One region of the Nosocomiicoccus massiliensis genome, then DNA from elsewhere that is predicted to be linked to it. Evidence: riboswitches for the same ligand, from Rfam matches in the RefSeq annotation. Region 1 holds a riboswitch; the other holds the start of a gene.

Region 1 (10,557 bases):
AACGTTTAGTGGAATATTATGACCCGTACGTCCTGGAACTGAGTAGAGCATTACAGGGACCTTGCTGACGTTTGCGATCTCAGTAAAGTGTTCAATTAAACCAGTGTCTGTCCCTTTATTATAGAAAGGGGAGACGACGAGAAGGCCGTCTATGTCTAATTCTGACACTTCTTTACTAAATGAGACTGCGTCTTTGGTGTTATTGTTTCCTGTTCCAACAATAATCGGCACACGGCGATTTACTTTGTCGATTGTAAAATTAATGATTTCAAGTTTTTCATCAATAGACAATGTTGCTGCTTCACCAGTAGTACCGATTGAAATAATTGCATCGATTCCTTCTTTAATTTGAAATTCAATAAGTTCACCGAGTGCTTCAAAATCAATGTCACCTGAATTTGTAAATGGTGTAACAATCGCTACACCTGAACCTTTAAATAACATACTAATCTCTCCTTAATTTAAAATTTCTGCAATTTGAACAGAATTTGTCGCTGCACCTTTACGGATATTGTCCGCAGTGACGAACATATGAATACCGTTATCTGTACTATAGTCTCTACGGATTCTACCGACATATACGTCATCTGTACCATTTGCGTCTTCAGTAATCGGGTAGACTAAATTTTCAATATCGTCTTTAATAACAACACCTTCAGCTTCTTCTAGTGCTTTATAAATATCTTTAATATCAAAATCTTGTTCAAATTCGATGTCGATATTGACTGCGTGACCATTTTCAATAGGGACACGCACCGTTGTTGCGGTTACTTTTAACTGATCATCATTTAAAATTTTCTTCGTTTCTTCAATCATTTTCATTTCTTCTTTTGTATAGCCGTTATCTAAAAATACATCAATGTGTGGTAAAACACTTTGTTGAATGTTATACGGATACGTATTCGTCGTACCGTTTTTTAAGTCCTCAATACCACCGACACCAGATCCTGATACGGCTTGATACGTCGTATATGTGATGCGTTTAATACCAAATTTTTGAAGCGGCTTTAACGCAACGACTGATTGAATTGTTGAGCAGTTCGGATTTGCAATGAGTGTTTCATCATTTAAATCATCTCTATTCACTTCGGGGACGATTAACGGCACGTTTTCATCCATTCGGTACACGCTACTATTATCAATCGCAACAATACCTTTTTCTTTTGCAAGGGGGATAAATTTCTCTGAAACCGCGCCACCTGCAGCAAAGAATAGTACGTCGATGTCTCTATCAAATACTGATTCTTCTAGTTCTTCTAACGTATAATCTTTACCATTAAAAGTAATTGTTTCTCCTGCGGATTTTTTAGAACTAAATAGATAAAGTTCATCGACATTAAAATTTCTTTCTTCTAACACTTGTAAAATTGTTCGTCCAACTGTGCCACTTGCACCAACGACTGCAATATTCATAACTATTCCTCCTAAAGTTCAAAATGCTTTCCGAGTTTTATTACGACGTCATCTGCGATTTTGCTATCGACGACATATGAAATACTAATTTCTGACGTTGAAATTTCATAGAAGAAAATATCTTCTTTAACGAACAATTCAAACACTTGTGCAGCGATACCGACTTGACTACGCATCGCAGTACCGACGATTGAGACTTTGGATAGGTTATCTTTAATTTCATAATCTAGGTTAAGCTCTGTAAGCACTCGTTTCGTATCTTCTATCGATGATTTTTCACTCGTAAACGTCACTTCTTTTCTATCGTTTAACCGTGTATGACTAATAATATCTACGTTGACGTTTTCTTTAGCGAGTTCTAAAAAGATATTTGAAATATTGACGTCTTTTGTATCGTGAATAATAACGAGTACAACGTCATCTAATTTTGAGACACTTGTTAGTTTTGTATCTTCCATATCATAAGCCTCCAGTACTTTTGTGCCTTTTGTTTTACCGTCGTTTAATAAAATTTCCATCGGGACATTAAATTTATACGCAAGTTCAACACTTCTTGGTTCAATGACTTTTGTGCCGAGATGCGCCATTTCCATGAGTTCCTCGTATGTGACGACGTTTAACTTTTTTGCGTCACTATAAATTCTCGGGTCAATAGAGTAAATGCCGGAAACATCCGTATAAATTGCACATTTCGCATTTAATTTTACAGCGAGGGCAACAGCTGACGTATCTGATCCTCCGCGACCAAACGTTGTAATATCTCCTAGAGGATTTATTCCTTGGAATCCAGTCACGACGACGATTTCATTTTGTCTTAAATGATTTTCTATACGTTCGATATTAACGTCAGTAATTTTATTTTTACCGTGAACACCGTCGCTTTGAAATCCAGCTTGAAATCCAGTTAACGCGACAGCTTTATGCCCGGCTTCATTTAAGTGAATCGCGAGGAGTGCAGCACTTTTGTTTTCTCCAGTTGAAACGAGCATATCGAGTTCACGTTTAGAAGGTGTCGTGGACAATGCATGTGCCATATCTAATAACTCATTCGTCGAGTCTCCCATTGCTGAAACGACGACAACGACTTCTTCTGTTTTACTTTTTTCTAGTATGATGTCACTCGCACTTTTAATCTTTTCTAAATCTTTTAAAGACGAGCCTCCAAATTTCATGACGAGTCGTTCCATTTTAAAAGACCTCATTTCTTATTAAATCTTCGTAAGTTTCTCTTTTTACCGCAAGATGCGTGTCACCATCTTTAACAAATACGACCGCGCCTCGCGGGATTTTGTTGTAGTTTGACGCCATCGACTCTGTATACGCACCAGTTGATGGTACTGCTAACGTATCTTTAATGTTAGCTTTTGGTAACTTAATATTTTCTATTAAGACGTCGCCACTTTCACATAACTTACCGGCAATTCGGTAATTAGTTATTTTATTAGCAGTCATATTATTAGCGATTGCCGCAGTGTATTTTGCTTCGTATAAAGAAGGACGTAAGTTGTCGTTCATACCACCATCGATCAGTAAAAAGTCAATGTGACTTGACGGCTTAATATGAGAGACGTTATATAAGGTAGTTCCAAAATCATTAATTAATGATCGACCAGGTTCAATAGAAATCGTTTCAACATCAATATCATATTCACGGATATAATTTTCGAGTACGTCTATATATTCATTTAAAAAATTTTCGAGTTGAAGCGGCTGATCACCTTTAGTGTAGTAAACACCAAATCCGCCACCTAAGTTTAATTCATCGAGTTTTAAATTGAACTCTTTTTGAACGTCGCTATAAAATTCAATCATACGTTTTGCTTCAGTAAAATAAGATTTAGAGTCAAAAATTTGTGATCCGATATGACAATGAAACCCTTTAAAATCTAAATGACTTAAATGATTAAGTTCTTCCAAAAACTGTAAAGCTTCTTGAAATGTCAATCCAAATTTAGAATCATCGTTAGACGTTTGAATATATTTATGTGTATCTGTTTCAATCGTTGGGTTGACTCTTAACAAGACACGTTGTGTTTTATTTAAGTTACTTAAAATATTGTTTAATATAGTTGCTTCACTTAAATTGTCTAAAACAATCGTACCGACATTTTCTCTTACTGCAAATTCGAGTTCTTCATTGGTTTTTGCGTTACCGTGAAAGTAAATATTTTTACTATCAAATCCTGAATGTTTCGCTACGAACAGTTCACCACCACTCACAACGTCAAGTGACAGTTGATGAGATTTTAATTGCTTAACTAAATAACTGCATAGGAAAGCTTTTCCAGCGTATATAATATTTGTGTTAAAAATACTTGATTTAAAATGATTTTTAAATATATTAATTTTTTCATCGATTCCTGCTTCATCAAACACGTAAAGTGGAGTACCGAACTCTTCTTTTAGCGTAGAAGTTGCTACGCCACCAATTACTAATTCGTTATCAATTACTTCTGAAGTACCAAATAATCTCATCATTATCCTCCTTACAAATAAAAAACTCATGAGTACAAATGGCACTCATGAGTTCGGTGCCCTCAATGCAACTGCTCACCACTATAAGATTGGGCGTCTTATAGTGACAGTACTATTCTTATTCAGAAATAGTCCCAACGATCATATCGTTTCGGCGATGGCTCCTTTCGAAAATTCTACTCTTAGCGCACCGCGGCCTCTTGTTACATTGAATATTAAATTGTATTTAAAATCTGAAAATTTAGATTAGACAAAATATATCATACAAAAATGAAAGGGTCAAATTTGCTTTAAAAATTAATAGAAAAATATATATCGTCATGATAAAATAAGTGAGCAGTAGCAATGCGTTATTTTTCACAAAGTTATACTGCTAAAATTTGATTGATGTGCTGTATAATAATAGATAGAAATCGTTTGAGAGGAGATAGGCTGTTGGATCAAAGAGAGACTGAAGTATTAAATCTCATAAAAGAGAACCCGTTTATTTCTCAGTCGGAGCTGTCTAAAAAGCTTGGTTTAACTGCTTCGAGTGTATCGAGAATTATAGCAGATCTCGTGCATAAAGAGTTTATTCAGGGACAAGCTTATGTTTTAAATGAAGAGTTCCCGATTGTCTGTGTCGGTGCAGCGAATATTGATAAGAAGTTTTTTGTTCATGAAAAGTTGATTCATGGAACGTCGAATCCGATTGATTCTGCGCATTCTGTCGGTGGAGTCGTGCGTAATATCGCTGAGAACTTGGGTCGTTTAGGCCAAAATGTGGCGCTCATTACGACAAGAGGTGATGACGCAGAGTGGCTGAAGGTAAAAGAAGCTTCTGAAGCGTATATTAATTTAGATTTTACTGAAATCATCGAAGGGAAAAATACAGGCGCATATACCGCATTAATAAACCGTGAAGGCGAAATGGAGTACGGTTTTGCGGATATGAGTATTTACGATGAATTCACACCTGAAGTACTAATTCGTCAGACGTATATTTTAAAGCGTGCAAAATGTATTGTAGCGGATTTAAACGTTCCGAAAGTAACGCTTGAATTTTTAGTGGCATATGCAGAAAAACACGATATTAAGCTCGTATTTATTCCTGTATCTGGACCGAAAATGGAGCGTCTGCCGGATTATTTAGAGCCAGTGGACTGGTTGATTGTAAACCGCGATGAGACCGAAGCGCAGTTTAATATGGTCATTCAGACGGATGAAGATTTAATGGAAGGTGCGAAGCTTTGGAACGCACGCGGTGTGTCTAACGTCATCGTAACGAACGGATCTAAATCTTTAGCGTATGCGTCTAAAGATTATGAAAAGATTTACCCAATTAAAAAATCGAACCGCGTCGTCGACGTAACAGGAGCTGGCGATAGTTTTTCTAGCGCAGTGATTTACGGTTGGCTAAATGGGTATAGTATAGATGACTGTATTGAACTTGGTATGGTCAACTCAACAAAAACGATTGAAACAGATTTTACAGTACGTCAAGATTTAACAGAAAAGCAGTTAAAATTAGATTTGGAGGCTTATAGGAATGAATCATTTAATTGATCTTACAAAAGAAGTACAAGAAGCATTAGAAAATAATAAACCAGTGGTTGCATTAGAGTCGACTATTATTTCTCACGGAATGCCGTATCCCCAAAACGTAGAGATGGCGAAAAAGACTGAAGAAATCATTAGAGAAAACGGTGCAGTACCAGCGACAATCGCAATTATGGACGGCCGTATTAAAGTTGGACTTACTGAAGACGATTTAGAACTACTTGCTAAAGAAGGACGTAACGTTACTAAAGTATCTCGTCGTGACTTAGCAGAAGTTATCGCAATGAAAACACTCGGTGCGACGACTGTAGCATCTACAATGATTTGTGCGAACCTAGCAGGAATCAAATTCTTCGTTACAGGTGGAATCGGTGGTGTACACCGCGGATATGAAGAGCATATGGACGTATCAGCAGACTTAGACGAACTTGGTAAAACAGACGTCGTCGTAATTTCTGCAGGTGCGAAATCTATTTTAGACTTACCAAGAACATTAGAATACCTTGAAACAAAAGGTGTACCAGTAATTGGATATCAAACAGAAGAGTTACCAGCATTCTTCACGAGAGAAAGCGGACTTAAACTCGCATCACACTTCGATACGACAGAAGATATCGCAAAAGTTATTAAAGCAAAACACGATTTAGGACTTGAAGGTGGTACGAGCGTCGTAAACCCAATTCCTGAAGATGAAGCACTCGACAAAGACTACATCAACGGTGTGATCCAAGAAGCGGTAGAACAAATGGAAAAAGACGGTGTCGGCGGTAAAGAAGCAACACCTTACTTATTAAAAGCAATCGTTGAAAAAACAGACGGAAAAAGCTTAGAAGCTAACATCAACCTCGTATACAACAACGCAAAAATCGGCGCACAAATCGCGGTTGATTACTACAAGCTGTAATTAGATAATAGAAGTTAGTGCCCCCTCACATGGTGTGAGGGGGTTTTTATTCATTAAATAATAGTGTATGGTTACTCGAATGTTTGACGAATAGAGGTTTATTCGTGAAGAAATTGTGGGAAGTTACACTGTAACTTAATGAATAAAGGCTCATTCGCTAAGGAATAGTGTAGAGTTACCCGAACCCTTGATGAACAGCGTCGCTTTCATGAAGGAATAGTGTAGAGTTACCTGAACCCTTGATGAACTGCGTCGTATTCATTAAGAAATAGTGTAGAGTTACCCGAACCCCTGATGAACTGCGTCGCATTCATGAAGTAATAGTGTAGAGTTACCCGAACCCTTGATGAACAGCGTCACATTCATTAAGAAAAAGTGAATAGGAGCTACACAGAAACATAAAGAAGAACTATCAATTCTAGACGTAACCGTTAATTTGTTAGTGATCATTTTCTTTATCCACAAAATAGACCATACGACTTGTACCAATTCTTTCGTAATAGCGATTCATAATTTTTCTCAATTTATAATACGAAATGCGACCATCCGTGAAGTCATATATATTTTTATAAGTCACTTTTTCGTCTGGAAATAAGCTCTGAAAATCCTGGATAACTTCAATAATTATATCTTTTTGATGATAAAAACTACCGCACTGTTTGCAAATATATTTTTCATGACCATTTTCGACTAATTTCTCACCATCCAATCTACAAAAAATACGTTTATTTATAGTGTTGAACGTATAATTAACATCGCATTGACGAGTTATTTCGTTGTAACACATTAATATACGTTGTCTAATCGAATTGGCATGAGATTTTAGTGGGAAATTGTTTTTCTTCAAATTTTCAAGAAATGCTGGAAGTTGCGCGTTTGTAACAATCATTTCATCAATCGGCGCATTAAAAAGATGAAAGTTATTGTTAAGAAAAATCACATATTTTTCAATAGGAATACTATAATTTAATTGCTTCAGCAATTGAGTAAATTTATCACTAGTATCGTTAATTTGTTGTATTGGAGACTTCAATAGTCGATTTGTTTTATAGGTATAAAAATTATTGTCTCGAAATACTAAATTGCCGTTATAGTTTTTTACTTCAAAAAGTACTATTTTATTATTAAATATTGCTAACGTGTCAATTTGTCGTTCAGATCCGTTGATTATAAATCTAAAGTCATGAATAGTTGTACAAAATTCGGACATAATGCGATCAAAATTATTAGAAAAACTGATTTCTCCTTCATATCCTAAATTCAGATATCTCAAATATTGATTCTCATGGCTATTCAAATGCCCCCTCTTTTTTAAAGCGATTAACTGACGATGAGCAAGCGATTTTTTTATCTTCATATAATCCTCCTATATACAATATTCACTATATAATTATAAACTTTTCTACTCTTTATAGAAGCTAATTACAAGTTTTGATTATAAATATACTGTTTTAAAATTTCTGCGAAACAATCATGTGAATTACTTAAAAATTGCAACTCATTATTAAAAAATTGTAATGATATTGGAATTTTAAAAGAAGAAATACATAGTGCCTCTTAAAATTTCGCAACAATTTATGTTTGTATGTTCCGAAATTACTGGAGTGTCACTAGAAATGGATAATATGAAGTAATAATTAATAAGAGAGCACTTATTCGTGAAGTAATAGTGTAGATTTACCCGAAAGCTTGACGAATAGCGACTTATTCATGAAGTAATAGTGTAGATTTACCCGAAAGCTTGACGAATAGCGGCTTATTCATGAAGTAATAGTGTAGATTTACCCGAAAGCTTGACGAATAGCAACTTATTCATGAAGTAATAGTGTAGAGTTACCCGAAAGCTTGACGAATAGCGGCTTATTCATGAAGTAATAGTGTAGAGTTACCCGAAAGCTTGACGAACAGTGACTTATTGATGAAGTAATAGTGTAGAGTTACCCGAAAGCTTGACGAATAGTGGCTTATTGATGAAAAACACCTGCTAATCTTCTTCCCCTAGTTAACTGAATAGAAGTTAGCAAGTGTTATTCCTTATTCAAAAAATCTCAGTTCCCGACACACATCTCCAAGTGGTAATCCAACGACAGCGTTGTAATCGCCGGAGATTCGCTTAACAAACTTCGCGCCGAGTCCCTGGATACCGTAGGCTGCTGCTTTGTCATATGGTTCGTCTGTGTTTAAGTAGTGTTCGATTTCTTTATCGTCTAACTCGAAGAACTCGACTTCAGTTTCTCTAACGATTGGTATTTCAGTGTCACCTTTACGCAGGAGTGCTGCTGAAATAACAGTATGCGTTTTGCCCGATAGCATTTTAAGCATGTGGCGTGCGTCGGCTCGGTCAGCCGGCTTTTCTAATATTTCACCGTTAAACTGTATGAGTGTGTCACACGATAAAATAATGTCTTCGTCGTTATCAATCGCGTATGATTTTAAGCTTGCGAGAGCCATTGCTTTCTTCTGTGGATCTCTTTCAGTGACAGAAGATTCGTCAACGTTTGGGATAATAGTTAAAAAGTTTAATTCGACTTGTTTTAATAACTCTTGCCGTTTCGGTGATCCAGATGCTAAAATAAGCATAAATTGTCTCAATCCTTTCTTTATAATAGGTGTGGAGATATTCTAAAATAAGTGTATAATCTAATAATGTATTGAGTATCATTTTAGAATGTTTATTTGCATATCGCAAGAGGTGAAATAAATGTATAAAGTGGAATTAACTAAATTTAGAGTGAAGCCAGGTAAGTCTAAAAAAGTAGACCGCTGGTTGAAATACATCCAAGAAAATATGGAAGGTGTCATTCGTAACGTCGAAGGTGAAAAAGTATATGTCGAGACGATTTTCCGTGAAGCGTTTAACGATGTAGAATATCTTTACTGGTATACAATTCAAGATAAAGAAGCAGCAGAAAGTGAAACGACTTCACCGATTGATCAAACACATATCGACTTTTTTGAAGACTGTATTGATCACACGTTCCATCCGGAAGACATGGTGTCAGAGGTACTCATCATTCCTGATCGTATAAAAAAAGCAATGCAGTATTAAAAGAAGCCAACTTCGGCTTCTTTTTTAATCTATTTAAAGAGGTGGCGTATGGACTATCAAAAGTTAAAAGATGAAATAATAGAATACGCACATACAATCGGCATTGACGAAATTGGTTTTACGACAGCAGAACCGTTTCATGAGTTTAGAGATAAATTAATTTCGTACTACGAAAACAATTATGAATCTGGTTTTGAAAAAGGGACGATTGAAGAGCGTGTAAATCCGAAGTTGTCTCTCCCGAGTGCGCGTTCAATTATCGCGATTGCAGTTGGGTATCCGAATCGTCTACCAAAAGACGCACCGAAGTCTCGTAAAGGCGAACGTCGTGGTATATTCGCGAGGTCTTCTTGGGGATTTGATTACCATCATTTACTTAGAACGAGGCTCGAAAAGTTAGAGGCGTTTATAAAAGAACGAGTCGACGGTGTTGAAACGATGTCTATGGTCGATACGGGTGTTTTATCTGATAGAGAAGTTGCGCTACGAAGTGGTCTCGGATTTGTCGGTAAAAACGGATTTATAATCAATCCGAAACTTGGCACGTGGACGTACTTAGGTGAAATGCTTATTAGCATTCCGTTTCCGCCAGATAAACCACTCGTTGGAACTTGTGGGGACTGTACGATTTGTATTGACCGCTGTCCAACGGGAGCACTCGTTGGCAACGGACAACTCGATTCTAAAAAGTGTATATCGTTTTTAACACAGACGAAAACATTTGTGCCAGACGAGTATCGTAAGTCCATCGGTAATAGAATTTACGGATGTGACACGTGTCAGCAAGTGTGCCCGTTAAACGTTGGTATCAATACCCAGCAAGACGATATTATACTAGAGCCAGAAATTTTAAAGCCGGAATTAACGAGTCTTTTAAAAGTGTCAAATAGAGAATTCAAAGAGACGTATGGTCACTTAGCAGGTGTATGGCGCGGTAAAAATCCGTTACAGCGTAACGCAATTATCGCGCTCGCACATTTTAAAGAAGAAAGTGCGATCCCGACGTTAAAAGACGTCGCAGAAAACGACGTACGCCCTGTCATTAAAGGGACAGCGTACTGGGCGATTGGACAAATTTTAGGCGATAGAGCACTCGATTATATTCACGAGCGCTACAGTAAAGAAACAGACGAAGCAGTAAAAGAAGAAATGCTAAAAGGTATACAAGAGGGTTAAA
Region 2 (10,557 bases), 810 kb from region 1:
CTATGTTAAAACATTACTTATACGATGATAATGAAACACCGAACGCACGATACGTCGGCTTTGCCGGTGACTTTGGGCGTTATGACCTTGCGATTATACAAACGTCTAAATTCTTCGGGAAAAGTTTAGTGTTAAATATGCAAAATAATACGTTTAGTATCGTTGGTACTGATGACTTAAACGAACCGGGGTATATTGCACACGCTCTTCAGTTTTCTGATGACCAAGCCGATGAAGTCATCGAATTTTTAAAAGATATTATATCACCCGGCTGGTTCATGGATTATTAAAAGCCTTCAGAAATGTTATTCTGAAGGCTTTTCTTCTGGTTTTAAACCGAGTTCTTTTTGTTCTTCTTTAGTAATTTTGCGTAAGATAAAATACGCACATCCAAAATTACAATACTCGAGTAAATAATCTTGAATTAAACTATAGCGCTTATCGAATTCTACTTTTTTCTTATCGTCTCTATAAAATCCGACGAGACGTAGTTTTTCATAACCGATATCTCCGACGATATAATCGTATTTATTTAAAACGTCGCTATATTTTTCTTTAAACTGCTCTTCGTCAAATGCATCTCGGTACTCTTTGATCAGTTCAAAATGCATGTGACCGACTGTCGTTATTTTATTCACCTTGACGAATTCTGTCTCCTTCTTCTTGACGGCGACGTGCTGCTGCATTTACTTGCTCATCAGCATGGTAGCTTGAACGTACCATCGGTCCAGCTTGGCAATGTTTAAAACCTTTTTCCATTGCGATTTTACGTAGCTTACCGAACTCGAGCGGCGTATAATACTTTTTCACTGTTAAGTGTTTACGTGTCGGTTGTAGATATTGACCGATTGTTAAAATATCAACACCGTGCTCTAGAAGGTCATCCATCGTTTGTAAAATTTCTTCATGCGTCTCACCGAGACCAATCATGATCGATGATTTCGTCGGGATATCCGGTTGAAGCTCTTTACAATATCTGAGCATTTCTAATGAACGACGGTATGTTGCTTTTGCACGTACACGCTTTGTTAAACGTTCGACCGTCTCAATATTATGGTTTAAAATGTCTGGTTTTGCATCCATTAAAATTTTAATGTTTTCTTTGTTACCGTTAAAATCAAAAGGTAGTACTTCTACTGTCGTATATGGGTTCACTTCACGTACTTTACGGATTGTTTCAGCGTAAACTTTCGCACCACCGTCACGTAAATCATCACGTGCAACTGTAGTTATTACACAGTGCTTTAAATCCATTTTTTGAACTGATTCTGCAATACGTCTTGGCTCGTCCCAGTCTACTTCACTTGGAAGCCCAGTTTTAATTGCACAGAAACGACACGCTCTCGTACATACAGATCCTAAAATCATAAATGTTGCTGTACGACGCTCCGCCCAACATTCGTGGATGTTTGGACAACGCGCCTCTTCACACACTGTATGTAAATTTTCTGCACGCATCATTTTTTTGAGACCGATATAGTTCTCATTTGTATTTAATTTAATTTTAAGCCATTCAGGTTTTCTTAAAATCTCCTCGTTCTTTGTTGCCACTCGAATCCCTACCTTTGTGGTGTATTTGATTTTATAATAACACAACTTTGAAGAGCGAGTATACTTATATCGTAAGTGAATAATTTCACTATTATCTTTTAGCTTGAATCGGTGTATACACGAGTTTAATAACGAGTGTTAATGCGATGAATAACCCGATCATCACGAGTAATCCTAATCCAGTTGAAGTTGTAAACCCAACGACTACAAATGATACTAATGAAACAACGGCTGCAATTACTGCATATGGTATTTGCGTCATGACGTGGACGATATGGTCAGATCCAGATCCTGTACTTGAAAGTATCGTCGAATCTGAAATCGGTGAACAGTGGTCCCCGAACACACCACCCGCAAGTACTGCTGCGATTGATGCGAGTAATAGTTCAGGTACTTCTAACGTAATGATAATATTTCCTGCAATCGGAACGAGTATACCAAATGATCCCCAAGATGTACCTGTTGTTAATGCCATGATACATGCAACGACAAACACGATTGCCGGTAGGAATGCTGCTGAAATATTCGAATCTTTCACCATTTGACCGAGTAATTCACCAGTCCCTAGTTCACTTATTAGTTCACCTGTCATCCATGCAAGTATTAACACGATAATCGGGCCAATCATCGCTTGAAGCCCTGTTTTAAATCCAATCCACGTGTCGCGACTTGAGAAGTTTTCATCTTGCTTAGTGAATTTATAATAGTAAATTAACGATAAAACAACCCCGATGATACCACCAAAAATTAATGAATGCGTAATCGAGTTATTTTCGAGAATGACGATTGGATTTAATGATCCACTTTCTTTTATCCCTGTGTAAATCATTCCAATAAGTACACCCGCTACTAGACCAACAAGTGGAACAATTAACGCGCTTTTAGATGAGTGATACGCGACTTGTAATTCATCGTCTTCAACCTTTTTATCGTATAATATTCCGTCGTTTATAGCACGTGACTCTTCACGTTTCATACCGAATATATCAAAATTTGTAAGGATGACGATAAACATTAAAATAATTGCACTTAAACTATAAAAGTTTAGTGGAATCATATATAAAAACGCTTCGAACGGTGTGATGTGACTGAGTCCTGCTGCGATAAGTAGTGGCGCAGTCAGCCCCATAATTGTTGCACCCCAGCTCGATACTGGCATGATCACTGCAATTGGGGATGCTGTCGTGTCGACAACGTACGCAAGTTTCGCGCGTGATACTTTATATTTGTCCGTTAACGGCTTAGATACTTGAGGTGTAATAATCGCACTAAAATAGTCATCAATAAAAATAATAATGCCGAGTATACCGCTTAATAAAAGTGCTCCAGTACGCGTTTTAACTTTTGTCATCGCGTAGCTCGTAAATGCTCTCGCTCCGCCTGACATACTCATAAATGCACTCATAATCCCAAGTAATGCTAAGAAGATTAAAATATACGCACTCCACGTATTTAACCAGCCGTCTTCGATAATTAAATCGATAAACGTTTGCCAAATCTTAGCAACCATTTCTCCGACGTTACCTTGTGTTATGACAATTGCTGAAGTAATGATCCCAACACCTAAACTTAAATCTACACGTCGCGTTAATAGGACGAGTATTAACGTAATGAGTGGTGGGATAAGTGAAATATACGTCCAGTTTAAAATTAAATCCATTCAAATCTACTCCTAATCTTATATAACAAAAAAACACAAGTGCTTTCCACTTGTGTTTAACAAATGTAGCGCACCATGATAATCATGACAGTACTTCATCTATTAAACGAAGTCCCAACAGCAAAGTGTCCAGCTTTACCATTTCGGCACAATCCCTCTTCAAAGTCTTCACAGTATGGCTACTCCAACTTTTACCAGTGTCATGTGCACCTCTACTTGTATTTAATTGCTTTATTTTCGAATTGCATTTCATTATAGACTTTATGTTTTAAAAAGTCAAAATTCTTTTGAAATTATTAAATCATCTTTATAAATGTCGACGATATCTCTTAAAAATTCTGGAATGTAATACGTCTTATTTAACGAATTAAAGTGTGGGAAGAATCGACCAAATGAATACATGTCGAGCGTCCCAACTTCATATATGTTTTCATCTTCTACTAGTTCACCGTTCACGTAAAATTCACGTCTGCTTTCAACGACTGATAATCCATCAATTAAAAACACACCCATCACGTCGCCTCTAAAACCGAGTCCTTTTATAATTTCATCTTTATATTCTTGAGCGCTTGCCGTATAGTACATATCTTTTAAGTCGCGCCCTGTCATCTCTACTTTAATTAGATTAATAGCATGGGGTAATACTTTATGAACGTGGTATTTCGTCATTTCCCCGCCTCTAAATTCTGCAGCGATTAACCCTGCGTGAATGATAGAAATGTCAGTCTGTGTATACTTTTGAATCATCTGTAATAACGTGTACGTAAACCAGTTCATCGTATATAGTGTCCGTTCAATTGCTAGTACATCGTGCTTTACAGTTGTATTTAGCATCTCTTTTCCGACGTCATAAAATTCGTCGTAGCGGTTTGATAATAGATCCGTTTCAATTAAACGCGTTGAAACGTCTGTTAAATTATAATCCGTAAATTCTAAATCGACACAACCGAAATACTCTCCGAATCGTCCGGCTGCAGTTAACGTCGTCTTGTTTACTTTATAATTTTCTGGGAGTGTGTGATGCGTATGTCCACCGATAATTACATCAATTTCTGGACATTCTTCTGCAAGTCTCTCGTCGTCATATTTACCTAAGTGTGACAACATCACAACGGCGTCACAGTGACGTTTCATTTCTTTTAAGTATTCTTTAATGTAATAAAACGCGCCTTCAACATCTAACGCGAGTGCTTTATAAAACGGTGTAAACTCAACAGTTGCGGCAATAAAGCCAATACGGATATCGCCGATTCTTTTAATCGTGTACGGTGGGAATAATAACCCATGTTCATCGCGAAGATTCGCACAAATCACTTCGAAATCCGCTTCATTATATAAATTTTTTAATTCACTTTTAGTTAACGTTATACCTTCGTTGTTACCGATCGTTGCGACGTCACAGAGTGCGTCATTTAGACGTTCGACGTTACCTCTACCAATCGTAGCTTCTGTATACGGATGACTTCTATCGACGTGATCTCCGATATCAACGTAAAGTGTATTTTCATCTTTACGCGGTTTTATGTACTCGACAATCGCATGATAATTATCAAAATGACTATGGATATCATTCGTATGGTAAATGCGAATTTGCTTTTTCATAACAACACACTTTCCTTTAAAGTATCGCTTCTAAAATTAAATATAAACCGATTAACAGTAGCACTGTGCGAAGTATTTTGACTAAACCATCACTCGTAAATCGACTGGCTAACTTTACACCAATTCTCGCTCCAAAATACGAACTCACCGCTAAAAATATAAGCGAGAAATATTGAACGTGAGATTGTAATGCGTGCCCGATTGCACTTGAAAAACTCGAAAAGAATATTAACATCATCGACGTTCCGATCGCAATCGTCGGTGGAATTCTAAAGACGATAATCATTAACGGCGTCATCAGTACGCCCCCACCGATTCCAAATAACCCTGTGGTAAATCCAACTAAGAAAGTGATCGCTACCGCAATCCATACCGGGAATCCATACTGATGAACAACCCCATCAGCATCGATATGCGGTCTTAAGTATTTAGGGTTTTGAAACACTTTTAAAGGCGGTATTTTATCTCGCACCATCAGTATAATACTAATGATGATTAAAAATGATCCGAAGTATAAATTAAATGAATCTAGAGTTAAAGACGCGCTCGCATATGATCCGACGAACGCACCAGGTACGAGACCGATTAAAAAAATAGAGCCGCTATATCTGTCAACTTGGTTACTTTTGTTATACTGAACCATCGCAGAGAATCCCGTAATGACTAAAATCATACTCGACGTTCCGATCGCAAGTTGCGGTGTCATACCTTCGATCATACCGAGTTTAATACCGAAAAATACGAGTGCTGGAACGATGATGACCCCACCACCCATTCCGACGAGTGCACCTAAAATTGAGGAGAATAATCCGATACATATTAATATAATTATTGTTAAGATCATGATTATCCTCCTTTACTTTAAAATAGTTTGAGTTGTTTTGGAGCGAGAGTTTTATATTTAATACCGAGCATATCGATTAAGGTTTCTGCGTTCCCGGCAGCATGTCCACCAGAGTTATTGTTGAAAATAACGTAAATATCTTTTGTTTTAAACGATAAAATTTCTATATGTTTTTTCAGTGCTTCAAGTTCTTCTCGGTTATAATTATATAAGTAACGCACATTTCGCCACTCTTCTCTCGTTCGGTTCATCTGCATCCATCCGTGTGCATTTCTACCGTGAAGACGAATAAACCCGATATCATCAGTCACACGACTGACAAATGGAACCGTCCCCTCAACAATTTGAGGGGCATCGACAATCGTATGGATGAGACGATTATCGTGGAGAAATTGTAGCGTTTGTTCTTTTTTGTCATCAGTAAACCAAGACGCATGACGAAATTCAACCGCAACTTTTAACGGGTGAAGCATCTTTTTAGCGAGTCGAACGTAGTTAATGTTTTTCTCATTGCATTCATACCAAGGTGGAAACTGCATTAATATATAAGCAAGTTTGCCATGATTCACCATAGGTTGTAACATTTCTTTATAGTCTTTATATAATTCATTTATGTTTGAATAAGATGTTCTAAAGTCACCATGACCTGTCATAAACTGGTGTGTTTTGACGATAAACTTAAAATCTTCTGGTGTTTCACGGCACCACTTTTCAATCGTCGATTGTTGTAATATTGCATAATATGTCGAATCGACTTCAACGACTGGAAATGTACCGGCGTATGTCTCAAGTTTTTGATTCACTTTTGTGACATCAGTATAAATTGAATCGTGATAGCCCCATCCAGTTAATCCGATATAAATCATAGTATCACCTAGATTTATTTTACCACAGAAACTATTTTTATTTGAAAATAGAAACTAAAGGAGAATGATGATGTCTATTTCGTTTAAAGACGTATCTCATAAACATATTTTAAAAAACATTTCCGGAACGTTTAAAAAGAATCGTATTACAACATTAATCGGACCAAGTGGCGCTGGGAAATCAACGACATTAAAACATATTAACGGTCTTTTATCTCCAACTAATGGCGACATATATATTGGAGAAGAAAACATTAAAGCAATGGATATTATTAAGTTACGACGTAATGTTGGATTTGCATTTCAGTCGTCACCCATGCTTGAAGGCACTGTATATGACAACTTAAAATTTCCAAAAGATTTATTTAACGAGGCATTTTCTAAAGATGAAGCAATTGAATTTCTAGAAAAAGTCGATTTAACAAAAGACTTCATCGACCGACCCGTTCGTAAATTATCTGGTGGTGAAAAGAGTCGTGTCGCACTAGCACGTACGCTCGTAAATAATCCTGATATCTTACTTCTCGATGAAATCACGGCGAGTGTCGATGTGACTGTCGCTCGAGAAATCGAACGACTAATCGTAAAAAATCAAAAAGAGTTTGATTTAACAATTATTTGGGTGACGCATAATCTCTCACAAGCAAAGCGTGTGTCCGATGACTTTTGGTATTTAAGAAAGGGCGAGTTAATTGAGTTTGGACCAATTGAACAGTTCGCTCATCCTAAAACTGATGCTTTAAAACAATTTTTAGAGGGGGAATTTTAAATGTCGTTTACAAGTTTAGCGCTCACATTAGTGTTTGTAATCATCCCTATTATACTCGCTGTCGTTTTAAAGCTCGGTCTAGAAAAGGATATTATTATTGCTTCAATACGAGCGACAATCCAGCTAATTATTATCGGGTATATTTTACAATTCGTGTTCGATAGTAAGAGTACGATTTTTATGTTGTTAATGATTGTTTTAATTATCGCAGCAGCGAGTCAAAATATCGTTAAAAAAGGTAAAGGTATTCCGCATATAAAGATCATTATTATCGTGACACTTGTGTTTGTCGAACTATTTTCAATGGGGACATTACTATTATTTAAAATCATCCCGTTCGAAGCACAATACGTCATCCCAATTTCCGGAATGATTATCGGAAACTGTATGGTTTTATCTTTATTATTTTTAGACCGATTTAAATCTGAACTCAGTCATAACGAAGAAACAATCGAGTTAATTTTATCTTTTGGCGGGACACCGAAAGAAGCGGTTCACCACACGTTAAAATCCGCAATTAAAACGAGTATGATTCCGACGATTGAATCTCAAAAAACTGTTGGTCTTGTACAACTCCCAGGTATGATGAGTGGGTTAATTATCGGTGGTGGAGATCCGATGGAAGCAGTGATGTATCAATTACTCATTCTGTTTCTTATATTAAACGCAGCTGCACTATCTTCAATTTTAGTTGGATTTTTATCTTATCCATTTTTATTTAACGAAAAACTTCAATTTTTAGGCATACAAGACGATACGAAATGAAAAAAGTCAGATTCTTAAATAAGAATCTGACTTCGTTTATTTTAAGCGTCTAATAATGTTTTTTGAATATCTTTATATGCCGCTTCCCATAGCGCCTCATCAGATTTAAACTGTTCTCTAAGTTCACCGATGACCTTTTTAAACTTCTCATCGTAAGTTGGGTCATCTTTACTTGGGATATGCTTTTTCGCTTCGTCTGAAGTTTTCTTCACTTCTGGTGCAAATGGTCCCCATTTTCCAATCTCATTATTATTTTCATCTAAAACAACGTAAATTGGAATGATGTTTTTACCGTTTGTTTGATATTGCTCCATGAGATTGAGGTTTTCATCTCTTAATACAAACTTCGCTTCAAAGTCATACGCTTCAGTGAGTCGAAGTAAAATTGGTGTATTTAACATACAATGCGCACACCACGGCTCGATAATACCGAGCACTTTAAAGTTCTTTTCTTGTAACTCGTCTTTATGCTCATCTTCTTTTACGCTAAAATTATCGTAAATATTATCGAATCCTTCTTTTAAATCCGTAAACTGTTGACGCATCTCTTCAGCTGATAACGCTTTGTCGTACCACTCTGTTAAATTGTTTGCCATAATATCCCCTCTTTACTGTTTTTTATACTATTCCTTTTTTGGAGATTTTTAAACATCACATATTACGATACGTTTACAATTATTAAATGTTTTCTGAAACGTTTATCGTGTCGATTATACGGCTAATGGAAATACAACCTTAAAAATAGGATGATTGTATGAATAAAAAACGCATTACTGAAATTGACGCACTACGAGGAATCGCTGCTCTTCTCGTCGTGTTATATCATTATACATTTCACTATGACAGACGATTTGGACACGTAGCAAGTGATTATAATACTGAATTATTTAGTTTCGGGCACTACGGTGTACAGCTATTTTTCATCATCAGTGGCTTTGTGATTTTTATGTCAGTTAGTCGCGGACGATCTGCAAGTGATTTTTTAATTAAACGAGCGTTCCGTTTGTATCCGGCATACATTGCAGCTGTAGTCATTACTTTTATCGTATTAAGCGCATCGTCAATTGACATTCAACGAACGATTCAAGAAATGTTTGTAAATATGACGATGGTTCAAGAATTTATAGGTATTCGTAATATTGACGGATCGTACTGGTCGCTTCGCGTCGAATTTACGTTTTATATGATGATGGCGCTCATCATACTTATTGATAAAGAAAAAGTCATGCCCGTAGTTGTGACGATGCTCAGCGTAGGTATGGCGATACAACTTTACAGCCTAATTATGAGTACTGATTCTGCACAATTTGTTGAGAGATTTTCTACAGCAAACTATATTCAGTTGTTCGTCATTGGGATTATGCTGCACGAAATTTGGATAAAAGGCATGCAGTTGAAATACGGGGCTGTCATTATCGTAGCCGTTATGTATGACTTTATCTTCGAAGGTGTCGTGAATGGATTATTTACAGTGAGTTTTATATCGATTTTCGCCTTAGTTTTAAACGATAAATTGAAGATTTTAAATAATAAATTGCTGCTTTATTTAGGAAGTATTTCGTACCCGTTATATTTAATTCACCAAAATATCGGATATGCGCTCATTCACGTCATGGAAGATTACGGTTTAACGCATGAAATATGGATCATAATTCCGGTCATCATTTCAGTGTTACTCGCGCATTGTATTTTATATGTAGTAGAAAAACCATCTCAAAACTTTTTATTTAAATACTATAAGTCGTTAAGAGAATGTAACAAGAAAAATGTATCTAGTATTCCATAATTATATTGAGTACAATAGTATATCAATATGAAAGATGGTGATACGATGGCTTCAGATAAAAGAGTGTTTGGGCTGATTTCAGTTATACTCGGCGCAAGCCTTTGGGGAATCGGTGGTACCGCGACCGACTGGTTATTTAGAAACACACCTGTGAATGTCGATTGGTACGTGACAGCAAGGCTTTTAATCAGTGGTATTATACTCGTTTTATTCTTTTTAATTGTTTTTAAAAAGAAGAGTACGACGGTATGGGACAAATATTTAGTCACTCGCTTCGTTATATATAGTATTTTCGGTATGACGCTCGTTCAATATTCATTTACAGCAACGATTGGATACGGGAATGCTGCGATTGCGACAGTGCTACAATGTACCGGACCGATTTATATTATTTTATATTACGTCTTTAAGAAATATATAAATTTCACTTACAAAGAAGTACTCGTCATTCTCTTTATGATCGTCGGAGTCGTTTTAATCGCAACAAATGGTAATCTCACTCAACTAATCGTATCACCACTCGCGTTATTTTGGGGTATTTTATCTGGTGTCGCGCTCGCGTACTACACAGTACACGCGGGGTACTTACTACTTAGAATGCACCCGTTAGAACTCGTCGGCGGCTCAATGCTCGTCGGTGGAATACTATTAAACTTTAAAACACCGATCTGGTCATTAGATTTTGGTTACGACTGGTCGGCATTTGAGATTAGT

Evidence for each region. A riboswitch is a leader RNA that binds a small molecule or an ion and turns the genes downstream of it on or off. The one in region 1 is predicted to bind lysine.
Region 2: linked by a shared signal. The riboswitch ahead of CJ229_RS08200 (Na+/H+ antiporter NhaC family protein) and the one ahead of lysA (diaminopimelate decarboxylase) in region 1 are both predicted to bind lysine.

What each region holds. Positions count from the first base shown of each region.
Region 1 is NZ_CP136964.1:681,796-692,352, reverse strand. Features, by position in the region: gene dapA (4-hydroxy-tetrahydrodipicolinate synthase) at 1-444, opposite strand, end outside; gene CJ229_RS03570 (aspartate-semialdehyde dehydrogenase) at 457-1,413, opposite strand; gene CJ229_RS03565 (aspartate kinase) at 1,425-2,600, opposite strand; gene lysA (diaminopimelate decarboxylase) at 2,602-3,888, opposite strand; lysine riboswitch at 3,952-4,096, opposite strand; gene CJ229_RS03555 (PfkB family carbohydrate kinase) at 4,324-5,433, shown strand; gene CJ229_RS03550 (pseudouridine-5'-phosphate glycosidase) at 5,417-6,331, shown strand; gene CJ229_RS03545 (nuclease-related domain-containing protein) at 6,771-7,688, opposite strand; gene CJ229_RS03540 (Maf family protein) at 8,366-8,911, opposite strand; gene CJ229_RS03535 (DUF6176 family protein) at 9,033-9,380, shown strand; gene queG (tRNA epoxyqueuosine(34) reductase QueG) at 9,429-10,556, shown strand.
Region 2 is NZ_CP136964.1:1,556,063-1,566,619, reverse strand. Features, by position in the region: gene CJ229_RS08215 (DUF3055 domain-containing protein) at 3-290, shown strand; gene CJ229_RS08210 (YutD family protein) at 306-638, opposite strand; gene lipA (lipoyl synthase) at 631-1,551, opposite strand; gene CJ229_RS08200 (Na+/H+ antiporter NhaC family protein) at 1,643-3,211, opposite strand; lysine riboswitch at 3,270-3,434, opposite strand; gene CJ229_RS08195 (bifunctional metallophosphatase/5'-nucleotidase) at 3,488-4,813, opposite strand; gene CJ229_RS08190 (sulfite exporter TauE/SafE family protein) at 4,830-5,657, opposite strand; gene CJ229_RS08185 (DUF72 domain-containing protein) at 5,675-6,523, opposite strand; gene CJ229_RS08180 (ABC transporter ATP-binding protein) at 6,588-7,292, shown strand; gene CJ229_RS08175 (ABC transporter permease) at 7,293-8,057, shown strand; gene CJ229_RS08170 (thioredoxin family protein) at 8,099-8,653, opposite strand; gene CJ229_RS08165 (acyltransferase family protein) at 8,812-9,843, shown strand; gene CJ229_RS08160 (EamA family transporter) at 9,889-10,557, shown strand, end outside.